2 regions of the Comamonas sp. CMM03 genome follow, and region 1 is predicted to be linked to the other one. Evidence: riboswitches for the same ligand, from Rfam matches in the RefSeq annotation. Region 1 holds a riboswitch; the other holds the start of a gene.
The links. A riboswitch is a leader RNA that binds a small molecule or an ion and turns the genes downstream of it on or off. The one in region 1 is predicted to bind glycine.
Positions count from the first base shown of each region.

Region 2: another riboswitch for glycine. It lies ahead of gcvT (glycine cleavage system aminomethyltransferase GcvT); the one in region 1 lies ahead of KW830_RS17850 (trimeric intracellular cation channel family protein).

Region 1 is NZ_JAHUXB010000005.1:223,462-233,201, forward strand. It holds gene KW830_RS17825 (hypothetical protein) at 1-49, opposite strand, end outside; gene KW830_RS17830 (Lrp/AsnC family transcriptional regulator) at 155-613, opposite strand; gene KW830_RS17835 (ornithine cyclodeaminase) at 764-1,897, shown strand; gene rocF (arginase) at 1,906-2,862, shown strand; gene mnmC (FAD-dependent 5-carboxymethylaminomethyl-2-thiouridine(34) oxidoreductase MnmC) at 2,986-4,953, opposite strand; gene KW830_RS17850 (trimeric intracellular cation channel family protein) at 5,050-5,715, opposite strand; glycine riboswitch at 5,882-5,977, opposite strand; gene KW830_RS17855 (oxidative damage protection protein) at 6,131-6,409, opposite strand; gene KW830_RS17860 (sulfate ABC transporter substrate-binding protein) at 6,551-7,582, shown strand; gene KW830_RS17865 (hypothetical protein) at 7,640-7,813, shown strand; gene putA (trifunctional transcriptional regulator/proline dehydrogenase/L-glutamate gamma-semialdehyde dehydrogenase) at 8,573-9,740, opposite strand, start outside.
Region 2 is NZ_JAHUXB010000001.1:593,289-603,028, reverse strand. It holds gene KW830_RS02870 (3-(methylthio)propionyl-CoA ligase) at 1-163, opposite strand, end outside; gene KW830_RS02865 (YdiU family protein) at 378-1,985, shown strand; partial or broken gene msrB (peptide-methionine (R)-S-oxide reductase MsrB) at 1,982-2,386, shown strand; gene KW830_RS02855 (septation protein A) at 2,738-3,328, shown strand; gene KW830_RS02850 (BolA family transcriptional regulator) at 3,325-3,594, shown strand; gene KW830_RS02845 (peptidylprolyl isomerase) at 3,671-4,456, shown strand; gene KW830_RS02840 (fatty acid--CoA ligase) at 4,750-6,321, opposite strand; glycine riboswitch at 6,501-6,589, shown strand; glycine riboswitch at 6,615-6,728, shown strand; gene gcvT (glycine cleavage system aminomethyltransferase GcvT) at 6,779-7,909, shown strand; gene gcvH (glycine cleavage system protein GcvH) at 8,077-8,451, shown strand; gene gcvP (aminomethyl-transferring glycine dehydrogenase) at 8,501-9,740, shown strand, end outside.

The DNA of each region.
Region 1 (9,740 bases):
GGGTCAGCACGGCCAGCAGCATGTGGGAATGTTTGAGAGCGATGTACATGGGGTGATACGGTGTGGAAGTTCTTATGAAAACAGGAGCTTGCTGTGCACTGTTGGTATGGTTCTGCAGACTATTTTGCGTGGAAAAAATGCTTGCAGCTGCCAGTCAGCTATCTGTGGGCGGTGCTGCGGCGGCGCTGGCCGTGGTGCGCAGCGTCTCCAGGTGGATGCTGGTTTCGGAGTGGCTGATGCCCTTGATCAGGCGGATGCGCTCCAGCGCCCGCGCCAGTTCGGGCAGGGTGGTCACCTGCAGCTCGGCCAGCAGGTCCCACTGGCCGTTGGTGGCGTGCAGGGCCTGCACGGCGGGTTCGCCCAGCAAGGTGGCGGTCACCCTGCGTGCGTCATTGCCTTCGATGGCAATGCTCATCCAGGCCTGCAGTCCGCCGGTCTCGGCTTCGGGTTTGAGGCGCAGCGTATAGCCCACGATCACGCCTTCGTCTTCCAGGCGGCGCAAACGGTTGGTCACGGTGCCGCGCGACACCTGCAGCCGCGCGGCCAAGGTGGCCACGCTTTCACGGGCGTTGTGGCGCAGCAGGGCAATCAGGCGCTGGTCGATCTGATCCAGATTGGACATAGTGGCAACGATGGCTATCGATATGGCAGATTTTTGCCGATTTTGAACAGTTTTTGGCGATATGAATTGCCGCTGGCCTGTGTCACGCTCATGCCATCTCTTCCGCGCACCCTGGGTGCTGCTTTGCCGGAGGCAATTTTCATGACTGCACTGACCGCTGTACACCGCCTGCCGAGCGCCCAGGTACACACCGACTTCCTGAGCGCCACCGATGCCGCGCGCCTAGTGGCGCGTGTCGGCGTGGTCGAATGCGTGCGCTGCATCACCCAGGCGCTGGAGGCCGACTTCGGCCGCTGGAACGACTTTGACAAGACCGCACGCATGGCAGCCCATTCCGCGCAGGGTGTGATCGAACTCATGCCCGTGGCCGATGCGCACGATTACGCCTTCAAATACGTCAACGGCCACCCCGTCAACACCCAGCACGGCTTGCCCACGGTGATGGCTTTTGGCGCGCTGGCCGATGTGGCCACCGGCATGCCGCGCTTTGTCAGCGAACTGACGCTGACCACGGCCTTGCGCACCGCCGCCACCTCGGTCATGGTAGCGCGCACGCTGGCCCGGCCTGGCAGCCACCGCATGGCATTGATCGGCAACGGCGCCCAAAGCGAATTCCAGGCCTTGGCGTTTATCGATCAATTGGGGGTGCGTGAACTGCGGCTGTTCGATGTGGACCGTGCCGCCAGCGCCAAGCTGCAGCGCAACCTGGCACCGTTTGCGGCCCTGTATGGGGTTGAGGTGCAGATGGTGGACAGCGTGCATGCGGCGGTGCAGGGCGCCGATGTGGTCACCACCGTCACCGCCGACAAGCGCAATGCCGTGGTGCTGGACGCCAGCGCACTGGCGCCGGGCATGCACATCAACGCCGTGGGCGGGGACTGCCCCGGCAAGACCGAGCTGGATGCCGAGGTGCTGGCACGCAGCAGCGTCTTTGTCGAATATGAACCCCAGACCCGGCTGGAGGGTGAGCTGCAGCAGATGCCGGCCGACTTTGCCGTGACCGAGTTCTGGCGGGTGCTGAGCGGCGCAGCGCCCGGCCGGGTGTCGGATGCCCAGATCACCCTGTTTGATTCCGTGGGCTTTGCGCTGGAAGATTATTCCGCCCTGCGCACCATGCAGGCGCTGGGCCGGGAGGCGGGGCTGCTGTCGCGCATCGAGCTGGTGCCCACGCTGGCAGACCCCAAGGATTTGTTTGCCCTGCTGCACCAGGGTGAGGATATGCACCAGGCAACGCCGCCCTCCGTGGAGCGCGCGGCCTGGCACAAAGTGGCGTGAGGATGGAAATGCTTCAGAAAGACGAGTTGGCTGTGCAGGTGCACCAGGCCGTGACGCTGATCGGTGTGCCCACGGACGTGGGCGCGGGGCGCCTGGGTGCTGCCATGGGGCCGGATGCCCTGCGCGTGGCCCAGCTGGGCCCGGCCTTGGCGCATTTTGGCGTGGATGTGCAGGACATCGGCAATCTGGCCGGCCCGCCCAATCCGCGCGGTGCACGCGATGCGCAAGGCCTGCGCAACTATGCCGAATGCCAGGCCTGGAACCAGGCCACGCACGACACCGTGCTGGCGCAGCTGCAGGCCGGGCGCATGCCCATCATGCTGGGCGGCGACCACACGCTGGCCACCGGTTCCATCAGCGCCGTGGCGCGCCACTGCCGTATGGCGGGCAAGCGCCTGCGCGTGCTGTGGCTGGATGCCCATGCCGACTGCAACCTGCCCGACATCAGCCCTACCGGCAATCTGCACGGCATGCCCGTGGCCAGCCTGTGCGGTCACGGTCCGGCTCCGCTGGCCGGCATGGCCGGCTTCACGCCCGCGCTGCAGGGGCCAGACATCTGCCAGATCGGCCTGCGCAGCGTGGATGAGGTGGAAAAACGCATGATCCAGCGCCTGGGTCTGGAAGTGTTCGATATGCGTGCCATTGACGAACAAGGCATGCGCGCCGTGATGCAGCAGGCCCTGGCCGGGCTGGAGGGACCTGAAGGCGCCGATGTGCACCTGCACCTGAGCTTTGATGTGGACTTTCTGGACCCCGAAATCGCTCCCGGCACCGGCACCACCGTGCGCGGCGGCCCGAACTACCGCGAAGCCCAGCTGTGCATGGAAATGATTGCCGACACCGGCCGCCTGGCATCGCTGGATATTGTGGAGTTGAACCCGGCGCTGGACATCCGCAACCAGACGGCCGAGCTGGTGGTGGATCTGGTGGAAAGCCTGTTCGGCAAGAGCACGCTGGTGCGCTAGTGCGAAGCAGCCCGGGCTGACGTGGTTCCGCTCCGTCGCCCCATCCCGTCTCACCATCTGCGTTCCGGCATTCCCGGTGCGCTGCCGCAGGACGCCGTAGCGGCGTCCTTGCAGCTGCGCTACTCAGCCGCGCCGCTGCAGCCGTTCCGTTCCCAGGTGCAGCGCCAGCTTGGCGTCCAGCGGCAGTGGTTCACCGTGCAGGCGCGCGGCCAGCAGCTCGCCGCAGAGGATGGACAGCGTCAGCCCGCGTGCGCCCAGGGCGGTGAGGGCCCACAGGCCTGTCAGGTTCTCCCCAGTGCTGGCTGAGCCAGCCCCCGGGGCTGCAGAGCCCACCGCGTGCGCAGGTGCCGCCGGCCCCACCGGCCCCACGATCGGCAGCCGGTCGTGGCTGGCCACCCGCACCCGGCCCCAGGTCGGGCTGCAGCGGGCATCTTGCGGGTCAAACCAGGGGGCCATGGCTGCGCCGCTGGCGGGCAGCAGTGTGGACAGCTTGCCGTGGTTCACCGCGTGGGCGGCCGCCTGGTCGGCTGCGGAGATGGGCATGGCGGTCACATCGCGCTCGAAGGTGGAGCCCATGACCCAGATTTCACCATGCTGCGGGTCTTGCGGCTGTGGAATATGGGTGACCAGATTGCCATTGCCGTTGACCGGGAAGGGCGGCAGGGCGCTGGCGTTGTCTGCGGTGTGCAGCCCCCAGCTGATCTGCCCGCGGATGGGTTGCAGCGGCCATGGTTGCCGGTGCGGCAGTAAGTCAGCCGTGGCGGGGCCGCAGGCCAGTACCGCCAGGTCGGCCTCGGCCAGGATGCGGCCGTCTGCGTCCAGCGCCTGCCAGCGGCCATCTGCGCTGCGCTGCAGGCGGGCCACCACGGCATGCGCCTGCACACGGATCTGCGGGTGATGCAACTGGGCCTGCACCAGCTGGGCCGGGCGCACCCAGCCGGCTTGCTGGTGCCAGCAGGCCACGGTGTCCGGTGGGAGGCCGGCCCGGGACAGCTGGGTGGCGCTGGCGCTGTGGCTCCAATCGTCCCCCGGGCCGCCGGCCCAACTGGCCGGAAGGCCGGTGCCGCCGTCGGTGCAATGCTCCAGCACGCCGCTGTGGCCCCAGTCCGTGCCTTCCTGGCACAGGTCGCGCAGGCGCTGCAGCGTCTGGCGCACCCCGTTGCGTGACAGGCGCGAGAGCACACTGTCATCGGGCGATACATGCGGGCAGAACAGGCCGGCAGGCAGGCCGGAGGCGCCGTCCGCCGGGCCGTCACCGGCGACCAGCACCTGCACCTGCCAGCCACGCAGCGCCAGGCTGTGGGCGGCGGCACTGCCGGCCAGGCCGGCGCCCACCACCAAGGCCGTGCCGGCTTGGGCCACCGGGGATGGACCCGTCTGGGCGCGCACGCGCGGTTCCCAGGCCGGGTTGAAGCAGGCCTGCAGGTTGTCGCGCTTGGGGGGCACGCCAGGCACCTTGCGCACTTCAAAGCCGCATTGCGCCAGCTGGTCGCGCACCGCGCGCGCAATGGTCCAGGTGGCCAGTTGCGTGCCGCGCCGGCAGTGGCGGGCCAGGGCTTTCAGGGTGTGGGCATCCCAGATGCCGGGGTTGGCGCTGGGGCTGAAACCGTCCAGGTAGATGCTGTCGGCCACCGTGGTCTGCTGGCGCAGCATGGCCTGGGCATCGCCAATCCACAGCGTCAGCTGCACGCGGCCGTCTTCAAAGCCCAGGCGGTGCACACCGGGCAGCAGACCATGAAAGCGCGCGGCCAGCTGTTCGGCCAGCGGGCGCAGCAGGGGATCGGTGGGGGCAGCGCGCAGCAGATCGGCGGCGCTGACCGGGTAGGCCTCGACCGAGGTGAAATGCAGCATGCGCGGGCGCTGCGGATCGGCCTTCCAGGCCGCCCAGGTCACCAGAAAGTTCAGGCCCATGCCAAAGCCGGTCTCCAGCACGCGCCACTGTGCCTGGTCGGCCCAGGCCGCAGGCAGGCCACAGCCTGCCAGAAACACCTGGCGCGCCTGGTTCAGTCCCCCGAGTTCGCTGTGGTAGCGGTCCTCAAAACGGGGGCTGTAAGGAGTGCCATCGGGCAGCCAGGCAATCGGTTCGGACATGGGGGCAGGGTTCAGAGGAGTAAGACTAGGGGGCGCCCGGGCCGATACGGCCCAGGGCCTGCCGGGCAGGGCGGACGCCGCGCCACAGGGATCCGCTCAGTCCCAGCGTTGCTGGTAGGAAAACGTGGGCAGCCGCCAGTGAAAGCGGATGGCGGCCAGCCGGAACAGCAGCCCGCCCGCAAAGCACACCAGGGTGCTGATGTTGGGGCCGACATCCAGCGCGCGCAGGCCCAGGAACAGCAGGCAGACGGCCAGGGACACGCTGGCATACAGCTCGCGGCGGAAGACCACCGGCACCTGGTTGCACAGCACGTCGCGCAGAATGCCGCCGCTGATGCCGGTGATCATACCGGCCATCACCACCACCACGCCGGGGTAGCCCAGCTCCAGCGCCACATTGCAGCCGATCAGCGAGAAGGCGATCAGGCCCATGGCGTCCAGCAGCAGGAACACCTGCTTGAGGTGGATCATGTAGCGTGCCACCACCGTGGTCAGCAGGCCGGCGGAAATCACCAGGTACACATATTCGGGGTGCTGCGTCCAGCCAATGGGGTAGTGGCCCAGCACCATGTCGCGGATGGTGCCGCCGCCCAGTGCGGTGACGAAGGCGATCACGACCACACCAAAGATGTCCATGTTGCGGCGGCCTGCCGCCAGTGCGCCGGACATGGCTTCGGCCGTGATGGCGATCAGGTAGATCACCAGCATGACGGTGAGATTGGACAGCTGGAACGATTCCAGCAGGGAAACAGATGGAAGCATGGCGGACCCATACGTGAAAAAACCAGGCCTGGATGCTGTCCATGGCCTGGCGCGCCTCTCCCGCTGTCCTTTGTACCTGAGAGTTGCGTGCGCGCAGCCCGGTGCTGCGGCACTTGCCCCTTCGGTGAGCCGGGCCGGGTGGCACGGGCTGCTCTCCAGTTGGCGAATCTTTGCTGCGGTACGTCGGCCTGAGCGATTATGGGAGTTTGCGCCTTCGGCGGAGGCCGGCTGTGCAGCTGCCTCGCTCTCCCGCAGAAAACGGCGATTCTAGGCGCTTTTGTGCAGCGCAGAGGCCGCAGGGGCGTTGGTGCGGGGGAAGCTGCTTGCGAGCAGCGGGCAAAAGAAAGCCCCAGAGCCTGAAGCGCTGGGGCGGGTCTTCACGCAGCGCCCACAGCATCGCGTGGGCACGCTGCAATTACTGCGCGCTGGGGGGCGGCACAAAGCCGGCTGCGGCATCGGCGCCGGCACCGAAGAAGTGGTTTTCCATCTGGCGGGCCAGGTACTGGCGGGCGCGGGCGTCGGCCAGGTTCAGGCGGTTTTCGTTGACCAGCATGGTCTGGTGCTTGAGCCAGTCGGCCCAGGCTTGCTTGCTCACGCTTTCGAAAATGCGCTTGCCCAGCTCGCCGGGGTAGGGCGGAAAGTCCAGGCCTTCAGCGTCTTGGCCGAGCTTGATGCAGTGAACGGTACGTGCCATGGGGGAAATCCTGTCTACGGATGTTTTGGTAATAACAAACTGAAATCTTATTGGTTTCAGTTTTGAGGGTGGCATTCCAGAATGCACAGCAACGGAGCGAGAAGCCGTTTGACAACGCAACCAGAATCACCGAGACCCTCAATGACAAATCGCCGCCACTTTATCAAGTTTCCCCTGCTTGCCAGCCTTTTGACCGGCTTGACCCTCGGCGCTCTGCCGGCTCTCCCCGCACTGGCCCAGCAGCAGGTGACGCTGCTGAATGTCTCCTACGACCCGACGCGCGAACTGTACGTGCAATACAACCAGGCCTTCGCCAAGTACTGGAAGGCCAAGGCCGGCCAGGATGTGACGATCAAGCAGTCGCACGGCGGCTCGGGCAAGCAGGCCCGCTCGGTGATCGACGGCCTGGATGCCGACGTGGTGACCCTGGGTCTGGCTCCGGACGTGGATGCCCTGGTCAAGCACGGCGGTCTGGTGGCGGCCGACTGGCAAAAGCGCCTGCCGCACAACTCGGCACCTTACACCTCGACCATCATCTTCCTGGTCAAGAAGGGAAACCCCAAGGGCATCAAGGACTGGGATGACCTGATCAAGCCCGGCGTGTCGGTGATCACCCCCAACCCCAAGACGTCGGCTGGCGCCCAGTGGAACTACCTGGCTGCCTGGGAATACGGCAAGCGCAAGTTCGGCGGCGAAGCCGGCGCCAAGGACTATGTGAAGAAGGTCTACGGCAATGTGCCCGTGCTGGACACCGGCGCGCGCGGCTCCACCATCACCTTTGCCCAGCGCAATGTGGGCGATGTGCTGCTGGCCTGGGAAAACGAAGCCTTCCTGGTACTCAAGGAGTTTGGTGCCGAGAAGTTCCAGATCGTGGTGCCTTCCGTCAGCATCGTGGCCGAACCCACCGTCTCCGTGGTGGACAAGAACGCCGACAAGAAGGGCACCCGCGCCGTGGCCGAGGAGTACCTGAAGTACCTGTACTCGGACGAAGGCCAGGACATCGCCGGCAAGAACTACTACCGTCCCACCTCGGAAAAGGCGCGGGCCAAATACGCAGCCCAGTTCCCCAAGCTGGATCTGTTCACCATCGACCAGGCCTTTGGCGGCTGGTCCAATGCCGGCAAGCACTTTGTGGATGGCGGCAGCTTCGATCAGATCTACACCAAGAAGTAAGCACCACGCGGCGGGGTGGCGCACGTCACCCCGCTGCACTCAACCAAGGAGCATGCCATGCAAGCACAGCCTGCCTACCAGCCTTATTTGAAAAGCAATCTCGCCCCGCGCGGCAAGGCGCCGCAGGAGCAGGTGCGCCAGCTGCTGCTGGTCACCGCCCGGCAATGGGGGGTGCGGGCCATGGCACAGCAGGCGGCATCAGTGGCACGGCCCTGCTGGCAGGCAGGTTGAGCCTGCCCGCTCCCACATCGCGTTCGTAGGGGTTGATGCCTTGTTCTTCCGAAAGGAAGGCAAGGCTTTTTTGCATGGGACCTGCAGACAGGTGGTTGCACAGGCATTTTGTGTGCGCCTTCTATTGCACTGCAGCATAGTTTGGTGGCGCAGAAAGCGTGCAGGGCTGGAAACACCTTGCACTGCACAGTTCTGTAAACGAAAAAATACGAACCGGAGCGCGGCAGATGCGTGAAAACGGCGTGCCAAAAAATAAAGCCTGCAGCGCAAACTGCAGGCTTTTAAAAAAGAAACTGATTGAAGTTGAACTCGCTTTGAATAAGCTTGGTGATGGCCATCCAAGCTTGTTCTCGCATAGGTTCCAAACCGCAGGGCCTGCACGGTCTACCAATCGGACTCTCCCCCCTCTCGGAATCCCATGAATATTGCACACTGCGATTTGGAGCCTGAATATTAACCGATTTCTTCCCATAGGATTTCTATATGTCAGGGGAATGAAAAATCTCTGATGAAAAGCAACAAACCGTACCGAGTTAAGCAAACCGTCAGTTTGGCGTGAGCGCGGTGTGCAATATGCACTGCGCCAATGCCGGGGTGTGAAACCGTCAGCGCATTATCGGCGCGGCCCGGGTGGGCCGTGCCTGTGCACACCCAGGAGCAGCCCCGTGGCGCCGGGGCTGCTCCTGGCCGTTGAGGCGGCCTGATCCCCGCGCTTGACACCTTGGAAGGCGCCAGGGCGCGAAGGGCAGGGGATGCCGGTTACGCCATGGTCATCAGGCTGGCATTGCCGCCAGCGGCGGCGGTGTTTACACTGACGGCACGCTCCAGCAGCAGGCGTTCCAGTGGTACCGGCGCCGTGGCGTCGGCCAGGTGGCAGCAGCCCACCAGCGGTCCGCTGCGCTGGGCCAGGGCCTGCAGCAGGCTTTGCAGGCTGGCGGCGCTGCCTTGGTGCAAGACCACATCCACTTCGGTCTGGGCCAGGGCGCCGTCGTCCACCAGTTGCACGCGGGTTTGCACGGCTTCCGGCAGGCGGCTGTGCAGCAGCGCATGCTGGCTGCTCCACAGCGCCTGGCTGCCCACGGCCAGCACCGCGGCCAGCTGGCGCAGCAAGGCGATGTCGCTGTCCGCCTGGCACAGCACCTGGGCACGCGGCAGCAACTGGTAGGTGTTGCGTTCACCGGTGGGGCCGGGCAGGGCATAGCGCAGGCCCGCAGGGGACTGGGCGGGCAGTTCCTGACCATAGGCGTGCACGGCTTCCAGTGCCGGCTGCAATGCCGACCAGCGGGACAAGGCATGCAGGGCTTCGGGTTGCTGGACGCTGTCGATAGCCGGGCTGCAGGCGCGCTCCAGCAGGGGGCGCAGCCGGCCGGGATGGCGGGCCAGCAGGCGCAAAAGGTACAGCGGGCCACCGGCCTTGGGGCCCGTGCCCGACAGGCCTTCGCCGCCAAAGGGCTGCACGCCCACCACGGCCCCCACCATATTGCGGTTCACATACAGATTGCCGGCGTGGGCGCGCGCCAGCACGGCCTCCACGGTTTCGTCGATGCGGGTGTGCAGGCCCTGGGTCAGGCCATAGCCGGTGGCGGCGATCTGGTCCAGCAACTGGGGCAGCCGGTCACGGCGGTAGCGCAGCACATGCAGCACGGGGCCGAAGACTTCGCGCTGCAGCTCACTGATGGCGTCAATCTCGATCAGCGTGGGCGCCACGAACGTACCGTTGCCATCCACCGCCGGAGACAGCGGTGCCTGCGTGGTGCGGTGGCCCTTGGCCTGCATGGCGGCAATATGCTGGCGGATGCCGGCTTGCGCTTCGGCGTCGATCACCGGCCCCACATCGGTGGACAGGGCGGCGGGGTTGCCGCTGGCCAGCTCCTGCATGGCGCCGCGCAGCATTTCCAGCACGCGGGGCGCGGCGTCTTCCTGCACG
Region 2 (9,740 bases), on a different contig from region 1:
CATTGGCCAGCTGCTTGGCGCGGGCCGTCAGGTCGCGGTAGGTGTAGCGGTGGATGTCGCCCTCCACGCGGCGCGAGACGATTTCGGCGTCGCCGTGGAAGCGGTTGGCAAATTCAATCAGCGACGAAATCAGCAGCTGCTGATCCTGCATCAAACCTTGCATACGGGGTCTACTCCTTGGATCCGGTCGGTGCCGGTGGTTTTGTTCTGGGCTCGCTGCACATCGTAGCCCAGGGCCGTTTGGGCGACTTTCCGTGCTTTCCAGCATGCCAGCCTGACACCTGGGTGACGCACGGCGCTGCGCGGCTGTGCACCAGCGCGCGCGCCGCTTGCCCCGCCGGCTGCAAGGGCAAGCGCCTGGGCCAACAATAAGCCGCATGCATGCACCAGCTTCCGCCCCTTCCGGCGCACCCGCCACCTCCGCTGCAGCCGCCGCAGCCACGGCCTGGCAACCCACCTGGAACCCCCAAGGATTTGCCAGCCTGGGCCCCGCTTTTGTGACCCGGCTGGAGCCCACGCCCCTGCCCACGCCCCAGCTGCTGGCCCACAGCCGCGACCTGGCCGCCCAGCTGGGCATACCGGCCGGCTGGTGGCAGACCGAGCAGGCCGCCCAGGTGCTGACCGGCAACCGCCTGCTGCCCGGCAGCCAACCCTATGCCACCGTCTACAGCGGCCACCAGTTCGGCGTGTGGGCCGGCCAGCTGGGCGACGGCCGTGCCATCGTATTGGGTGAGGTGCTGGGCGAGGCGCAGAAAGAAACCGTCGCAACCACCGACACCACTGACACTGCCGCTCCCTCCGTCCCCGGCTGGGAGCTGCAGCTCAAGGGCGCGGGCCGCACGCCATATTCGCGCCGGGGCGACGGGCGGGCCGTGCTGCGTTCGTCCATCCGCGAGTTTCTGTGCAGCGAAGCCATGCACGCCCTGGGCATTCCCACCACGCGCGCGCTCAGCCTGACCGGCAGCCCGGCCTCCATCTACCGCGAAGAGGTGGAAACCGCCGCCGTGGTCTGCCGCGTCGCGCCCAGCTTCATCCGCTTCGGCCACTTCGAACACTTTGCCGCACGCGGCCAGGAAGCCGAGCTGCGCCAGCTGGCCGATTACGTGATCGACCGCTACTACCCCGCCTGCCGCACCGCGCCCGGCAACCCCTACGCTGCCCTGCTGCGCACCGTGGCCGAGCGCACGGCCGAGCTGCTGGCCCACTGGCAGGCCGTGGGCTTTTGCCACGGCGTGATGAACACCGACAACATGTCCATCCTGGGCCTGACCATCGACTACGGCCCGTTCCAGTTTCTGGACGGGTTCGACCCCGACCACATCTGCAACCACAGCGACACCCAGGGCCGCTACGCCTTCCGCCAGCAGCCGCAGGTGGCGTACTGGAACCTGTTCTGCCTGGGCCAGGCGCTGCACCCGCTGATCGGTGAGGAAGACACCACCGTCGCCGCCATCGAGGCCTACCGCCCGCACTTCTCCGCCGCCTTTGCCGCGCTGATGCGCCGCAAGCTGGGCCTGCCGGCCCTGGCGCAGACCGGCACTGCCGCCACCACACCCGAAGAGGCCGACCCCGCCACGCCCGTGGTGGGCCAGCTGCTGCAGCTGCTGGCGTCGGAAAAAGTGGACTACCCCATCTTCTGGCGCCGCTTGTCCGATGCCGCCGCAACCGGGCAGTACGATGCGGTGCAGGATCTGTTGGTGGACGGCGCTGCCTGGCAGCGCTGGCTGTCCTCCTACCTGGCACTGCTGGCGGCCTCGGGCGGCGCGCCGGATGCCGCGGCCATGCAGCGGGCCAACCCCCGTTTTGTGCTGCGCAACCACCTGGGCGAAACCGCCATCCGCGCCGCCCAGGCCGGCGACACCAGCGTGCTGCAACAATTGCAGACCGTGCTGGCCGCACCGTACGACGCCCACCCGGCGCACAATGACTGGGCCGGCTTCCCGCCCGACTGGGCTTCCTCCATCTCCATCAGTTGCTCCTCATGACCTACCCCATCCAGAAGACCAGCGCCGAGTGGCAGGCCCTGCTGCAGTCCAAGCACGCCGAACCCGTGGCCTTTGAAGTCACCCGCCACGCCGCCACCGAACGCGCCTTTACCGGCAAATACGAGCAGTACTGGGCCGATGGCAGCTACCACTGCATCTGCTGCGGCGCCAAGCTGTTCGACTCCGACACCAAGTTCGACGCCGGCTGCGGCTGGCCCAGCTTCTGGAAGGCCGTACCCGGCGCCATCACCGAGATCGTGGACCGCAGCCACGGCATGGTGCGCACCGAAACCGTCTGCAGCCGCTGCGGCGCCCACCTGGGCCATGTGTTTGAAGACGGCCCGCTGCCCACCGGCCTGCGCTACTGCATGAATTCCGCCTCGCTGGACTTCCTGGGCGACGCCCCGCCCCCCAGCCCCACCGGCGTGGTCGACAACGGCAGCCAGGCGCCGGGTGAGGTGGCCGCGCCCACCTCGCCCGACGACACACCCAGTCGCACCGACGGCGGCCACCGCCAGGCCCAGGGCGGCCACAGCTAAGCAGGCGGCGAACGCACGCCCGCCCGCCGGTGTAAACGGGAGGCCGCCAGCGCCAGCAGGCCGCCCCCCCAACCCCGGTGGCGGGCCGCCTGTGGCCCCTGCCGCCCGTCCGGAACCCGCCACCCCGTCAGCAACCCTTGTCTGCGGGGTTTTTCGGATATGGCATGCTGCGTTCTTTCGCACCCGGCCCGCAGCGGCTGTCCGCACCGTTACATGAAATTTCTGCTCGATTTCTTCCCCATCATCCTGTTCTTTGTGGCCTACAAGGTCTGGGGCATCTACACCGCCACCGCGGTGGCCATCATCGCCACGGTGCTGCAGATCGGCTATCTGCGCTACAAGACCGGCAAGGTGGAACCCATGCAATGGGTCAGCCTGGGCGTGATCGTGCTGTTCGGCGGCGCCACGCTGCTCGCGCACGACGAGAATTTCATCAAGTGGAAGCCCACGGTGCTGTACTGGCTGATGGGTGGCGCCCTGCTGGTCGGCCAGCTGTTCTTCAAGAAGAACCTGCTCAAAAGCCTGATGGGCGCCCAGATGCAGCTGCCTGAAGCTGCCTGGCGCACCATGAACTGGAGCTGGACCGGATTCTTCGCCGTCATGGGCGTGCTCAACCTGTGGGTGGCCTACAACTTCGACACCGACACCTGGGTCAACTTCAAGCTGTTTGGCGGCATGGGGCTGATGCTGGTGTTCGTGCTGGCCCAGGCCGTGTACCTGAGCCGCCACATGAAGGAAGCCGGCGGCGACAACCCGGCCCTGCCCGGCGCCGACGCCCAGCAGACCCAGGACCGCCAGCCATGAGCGCCCTGCCCATCACGGCAGCCGCCCTCGAAGCGCGGCTGCGCGAAGTGCTGTCCCCGACCCAGCTCGAAGTGATCGACGAAAGCCACCAGCACGCCGGTCACGCCGGCGCCAACGGCACCGGCTTTGGCACCCATTTCCGGGTGCGCGTGGCCAGCCCGCTGTTTGACGGCAAACCGCGCGTTGCACGCCATAGGCTTGTGTATGATTCCTTGCAAGATTTCATCGACCAGGGCCTGCATGCCCTGGCGATCGAAGTGTTGTAAGCGCCAGCAACCCTCTGTTCAAGTCCCGCTGCCCTGCTGGCCGGTGGGCTCACCTATTTTCCTTTTTGGATCCCGCATGAAAAAACAGCTCTTGTCCAGCCTTGTGGCAGCCGCCCTGTTGGGCACGATGGCCTTCTCGGCAACCGCCCAGAACCTGGCCATCGTCAACGGCAAGCCTGTGCCCAAGGCGCGCGCAGACGTTCTGAAGCAGCAGTTGGAGCGCTCCGGCCGCCCCGTGCCGGCAGAAATGGATGAGCAGATCAAGGAAGAAGTGATCGCACGCGAAATCTTCCTGCAGGAAGCCGGCCGCCGCGGCCTGGCTGCTTCGCCCGAATACCGCCAGCAGATGGAACTGGCCCGCGAGACCATTCTGATCCGCGAACTGTTCGCCGACTTCCAGAAGAAGAACCCCGTCACCGACGCCGAAATCAAGGCCGAATACGACAAGTTCGCCGCTGCCAACGAAGGCAAGGAATACCACGCTGCCCACATCCTGGTGGACTCCGAAGACCGCGCCAAGGCCATCATTGCCGAAGTGAACGGCGGCAAGAAGTTCGAAGACATCGCCAAGAAGGAATCCAAGGACCCCGGATCCGGCGCCCAAGGCGGCGACCTGGGTTGGTCCAATCCCGGCAGCTACGTGCCCGAATTCAGCGAAGCCATGCTCAAGCTGAACAAGGGCGAAATGACCAGCGCCCCGGTCAAGACCCAGTTCGGCTGGCACGTGATACGCGTGATCGAAACCCGCCAGGCCCAGCTGCCTGCGCTGGACGACGTCAAGCCCCAGATCGCCCAGCAACTGGAACAGCAAAAGCTGATGCAGTTCCAGGACGGTCTGCGCGCCAAGGCCAAGGTGCAGTAAGCACCCGGCACGGTGCCGCTGACCGGTACCTGCGCCCCAAAAAAACGCGGCTTCGGCCGCGTTTTTTGATGGGGGCCTGCCGGGCAGCGATCGCCCCGCCCCTTCCTTCCGTACTTCCCGCCGGACTTCCCGGCGGACCTGCCCGCCGCCCGGGCATGTGCCCCGGTCAGAAACAGACAAGCCCCTGTCCGCGCCGTTCTCGGCGGCAGACAGGGGCTTGCCTTGGGGGCTTGCTTGAGAAGGTGACCGAGGGCTCAGCCCTGCTGCCTCAGACCCTCAACGCAGTGAGGCCCTCAGGCCGCGCACAGATCCGGCTGGCGCAGCAGATGCTTCTGGATCTTGCCGCTGGTGGTCTTGGGCAGGCTGTCGACAAAGTGGTAGCTGCGCGGGCGCTTGTAGCTGGCCAGGCGGTCGCCCTGCATCAGAAAGGCATCCAGCACTGCGGCCGTCACCACCGTGCCCGGCTTGGCGACCACATAGGCCGCCACCACCTGGCCCCAGCGCGCGTCCTTCTCGCCCACCACGGCCGCTTCCAGCACCTCGGCGTGCTCGACCAGGGCATCTTCCACCTCGCGCGGGTAGACGTTCTCCGCCCCCGAATTGATCATGTAGTCAATGCGGTCGCGGATCCACAGATAGCCATCGGCATCCAGGTGCCCCAGATCGCCGGTGTGGTACCAGCCGTGGGCCAGCGCCTTGGCATTGGCCTCCGGTCGGTTCAGGTAGCCGGCCATCATGCAGGGGCCGCGCACCAGTATCTCGCCCACTTCGCCCACCGCGCAGGCGTCGGACGGGTCGGTGGCGGCGCCGTCCTCGCGCACCCGCGCCACCACCAGATCGTGGTTCAGCGACGGCAGGCCGGCCGAGCCGGCATGGCTGAGCTGCTCATGCGGATACAGCACCGACATGCACGGCCCCATTTCGGTGGTGCCGAAGACCTGCACCAGGCCCGATCCCACCTGGCGCGTCCATTCGCGGATCAGGTGCGGCGCCATCGAGGCCCCGCCGTACTCCACCAGGCGCAGCGACGACAGATCGCGCTGCCCCAGGCTCGCGTCGTTCAGCAGCATGGTGACCATGGTCGGCGCGGCAAAGAAGAAGGTGACTTTTTCCGCCTCCACCAGACGCAGCGCATCGGCCGCATCAAAGCGGCGCTGCAGCACCTGGGTGGCGCCCACCTGCAGGCGCGGCAGAAAGCTGGTGTGCAGCTCGGCCGTGTGGTTCAGCGGGGCCACCGACAGGCCCACATCCTCGCGGCGGAACTGCATCACCTGGTGCATCATGGCGTTGTGCGCCAGCTTGCTGCGGTGGGTGTGCAGCACGCCCTTGGGGCGGCCGGTGGTGCCGCTGGTGTACATCAGGATGCAGGGCGCATCCTCGTCCACCCGCACGTCCACCGGCGTGGCGGGCTGGCCGTCCGCCAGCGCGGCCAGCTGCGCGGTGGCAAAGGCCGGTGCCGCGCCCGGATCGGCATGGATCCAGTGCTGCACCTGGGGCACCAGCAGCCTGGCCTTCTCGACCACGGCAGCGCCCTCGTCCTCGAACACCAGCGCCTTGGCACTGCCGTCCTGCAGGATGAACGCCAGCTCCTGCGCGGCCAGCCGGTAGTTGATGGGGTTGAAGATGGCACCCAGGCGCGCCGTCGCCAGCAAGGTGAACACAAAGGCCGGCGTGTTGTACAGAAAGGCCGCCACCACATCGCCCTGGCCAATGCCCAGCTGCTGCAGGCCATGGGCGTGGCGGTTCACCTCGGCATCCAGCTCGGCATAGGTCCAGGCACGGCGGCCCTGCGCGTCCGACACCACCAGCGCCTCCTTGCGCGGCAGATAGCGCGCCGGCCAGGCCAGCGTGTCGCCCAGGGTCAGCGCCGCACGCGGTGCCGGGACAGGGGCTGCGCCCGCGGGGGAAAACTGTGTGTCGACCAACTTCGTCTCCTTGAATCCATCGAAATTGGTAGACGAGTATAGGCAGCGCCTCAGATCGTTTGCATCTATGCATATGCATCCGGGTAGGCACCGCCCATCGGGCCGGATATACTGCGCGGATTCGTCAGGAGAGCGCGCCCGGCCAGCAGGCCCAGCGGCGCCGCCGAAGGCGCAGGGGCAACCCCGAACGCTCAGGCAAAAGGACTGGCAGCCGCCCGCCGCATCGACCGCGGGCGTACCTTGTTGGAGAGAGGCGCGGGTGCCGGCACCCCGTCCACCGAAGGAGCAAGCCCCACGCCTGGAAGGTGCGGGTGAATCTCTCAGGTAAAGCGGACAACAGGGCAAAGCGCAGGCGGCGCAGGCCGCCGGCATTTCTTTTGCTTTGCTCTGCGACACCATGACCGCTGACACCACCGACCTGCTGACCACCCCGCTGTACGCCCTGCACCTGGAGCTGGGGGCACGCATGGTTCCCTTTGCCGGCTACGCCATGCCGGTGCAATACCCCAGCGGCCTGATGGCCGAACACCGCCACACCCGCGACGCCGCCGGCCTGTTCGACGTCTCCCACATGGGCCAGCTGCGCCTGGTGGGTCCCGACGCCGCCGCCGCACTGGAAACCCTGCTGCCCGTCGACGTGCAGGGCCTGGGCCTGCACAAGCAGCGCTACGGCCTGCTGCTGAACGCCCAGGGCGGCATCCTGGACGACCTGATGTTCGTCAACCGCGGCGACGACCTGTTCCTCATCGTCAACGGCGCCTGCAAGGTGGCGGACATCGCCCACATCCAGCAGCACATCGGCAGCCGCTGCCAGGTCATCCCCATGCCCGAACAGGCCCTGCTGGCCCTGCAAGGCCCGCAGGCCGCCGCAGCCCTGGGCCGCCTGGCCCCCGAAGTGCTGGGCCTGGTGTTCATGACCGGCATGGCGGTGCAGATCGACGGCATTGCCTGCTACGTCACACGCAGCGGCTACACGGGCGAAGACGGCTTTGAAATCTCCGTGCCCGGCACCCAGGCCGAGGCCCTGGCCCGCAAGCTGCTGGCCCAGCCCGAGGTGGAACCCATCGGCCTGGGCGCCCGCAACTCGCTGCGCCTGGAAGCCGGCCTGTGCCTGTACGGCAACGACATGGACGACAAGACCACCCCGGTGGAAGCCGCCCTCACCTGGGCCATCCAGAAGGTGCGCCGCACCGGCGGCGCCCGCGCCGGCGGCTTTCTGGGCGCCGACACCGTGCTGGCCCAGCTGGACAACCCGGCGCTGCTGCAACGCAAGCGCGTGGGCCTGATCGCCACCGAGCGCGTGCCGGTGCGCGAGCCCGCCGTGCTCGAGAACATGGACGGCCAGCAGGTCGGCTACATCACCAGCGGCCTGCTCAGCCCCAGCCTGAACCAGCCCGTGGCCCTGGGCTATGTGCAGCCCGACTACACCGCAGAAGGCACGGAACTGTTCGCCATGGTGCGCGGCAAGCCGGTGCCCATGAAGGTGTCGGCCACCCCGTTCGTTCCGGCGCGCTACTACCGCGGCTGAACGGTCTGCGGCCAGCCCGCCTGCCGGCCCCCGGCGCCACAAAAAAGCACCGCCAAGCCCGGGTGCAGGCGCCAAGGCCGCTACAGTGCTGCCAGACCTGTCCCAAACACTGCGTGCACCGCCTGCACCAGCCCTTTTTTTCAGAAACTTACCCAACGGAGCTTCCCATGAGCATCAAGTTTTCCAAAGAGCACGAGTGGATCAACACCGCCGACACCAACGCCGCCGTGGTCGGCATCACTGTCCACGCGCAGGACGCGCTGGGCGATGTGGTGTTCGTCGACCTGCCCGCCGTGGGCACCACCTTCAATGAAGGCGAAGTGGCCGGCGTGGTCGAATCCGTCAAGGCCGCGGCCGACGTCTACATGCCCGTGAGCGGCGAGATCGTCGAAGTCAACGAAGCCCTGCGCGACGACCCCTCCCTGGCCAACAGCGACCCGCTGGGTGCCGGCTGGTTCTTCAAGGTCAAGCTGTCCGATGCATCGCAACTGGATGCCCTGATGGACAAGACCGCCTACGACAGCTTCGCGGCCGGCGCCTGACGCCCAGCCCGCAGCCGTACCGCCCCAGCTTTTGAGATAGGTCCCCTCCATGCTGATGTCTGCCCCCGCCCCTGTGGAATCGCTCCACGCCCTGGAAAACCACAGCGAATTCCTGCCCCGCCATATCGGCATCGACGCGCAGGATGAAGCGCACATGCTCAGCGTGATCGGCGAAGCCTCGCGCGCCGCGCTGATCGACTCCATCGTGCCCAAGGCCATCCGCCGCAGCCGCGCCATGCAGTTGCCGGCCGCGGTGACCGAGGCCGAGGCGCTGGCAGAGCTGAAGGCACTGGCGGGCCAGAACCGCGTGCTCAAAAGCTTCATCGGCCAGGGCTACTACGGCACCCACACGCCGGGGGTGATCCTGCGCAACATCCTGGAGAACCCGGCCTGGTACACGGCCTACACGCCCTACCAGGCCGAAATCTCCCAAGGCCGCATGGAGGCGCTGGTCAACTTCCAGACCATGGTCACCGACCTGACCGGCATGCCCATCGCCAACGCGTCCATGCTGGACGAGGCCACGGCTGCCGCCGAAGCCATGACGCTGGCCAAGCGTTCCGTCAAATCGAAGAGCAACCGCTTCGTGGTGGCGGGCGACACCCACCCGCAGACCATCGAGGTGGTGCAGACCCGCGCCGCGCCGCTGGGCATCACCGTGGTGGTGGCCAACTCCAAGGAGGAGTGGGACGCGGCACTGGCGGATGGCTTCTTCGCCGCGCTGATCCAGTACCCCGCCAGCAGCGGCTGGATCGCGGACTGGAAGGCCGATGTGCAGGCCATCCACGCCCAGCAGGCTGCGGCCATCTTCGCTACCGACCTGCTGGCCCTGACCCTGCTGACGCCGCCCGGCGAAATGGGCGCCGACATCGTGGTCGGCAGCACCCAGCGCTTTGGCATGCCCATGGGCGCGGGCGGCCCGCACGCCGCCTTCATGGCCTGCCGCGACGAATTCAAGCGCTCCCTGCCCGGCCGCCTGGTCGGCGTGAGCGTCGACGTACACGGCAAACCCGCCTACCGCCTGGCGCTGCAGACCCGCGAACAGCACATCCGCCGCGAAAAAGCCACCTCCAACATCTGTACGGCCCAGGTGCTGCCGGCGGTCATCGCCAGCATGTACGCCGTCTACCACGGCCCGCAGGGCCTGGCGCGCATCGCCCGCCGCGTGGCCCGCCTCACGGCCATCCTCAGCCGCGGCCTGACCCAGATGGGCTATTCCAGCCGCCACCACGGCACGGCCTTCGACACCATCTCGCTGCACACCCAGGGCGCCACCGATGCCATCGCCG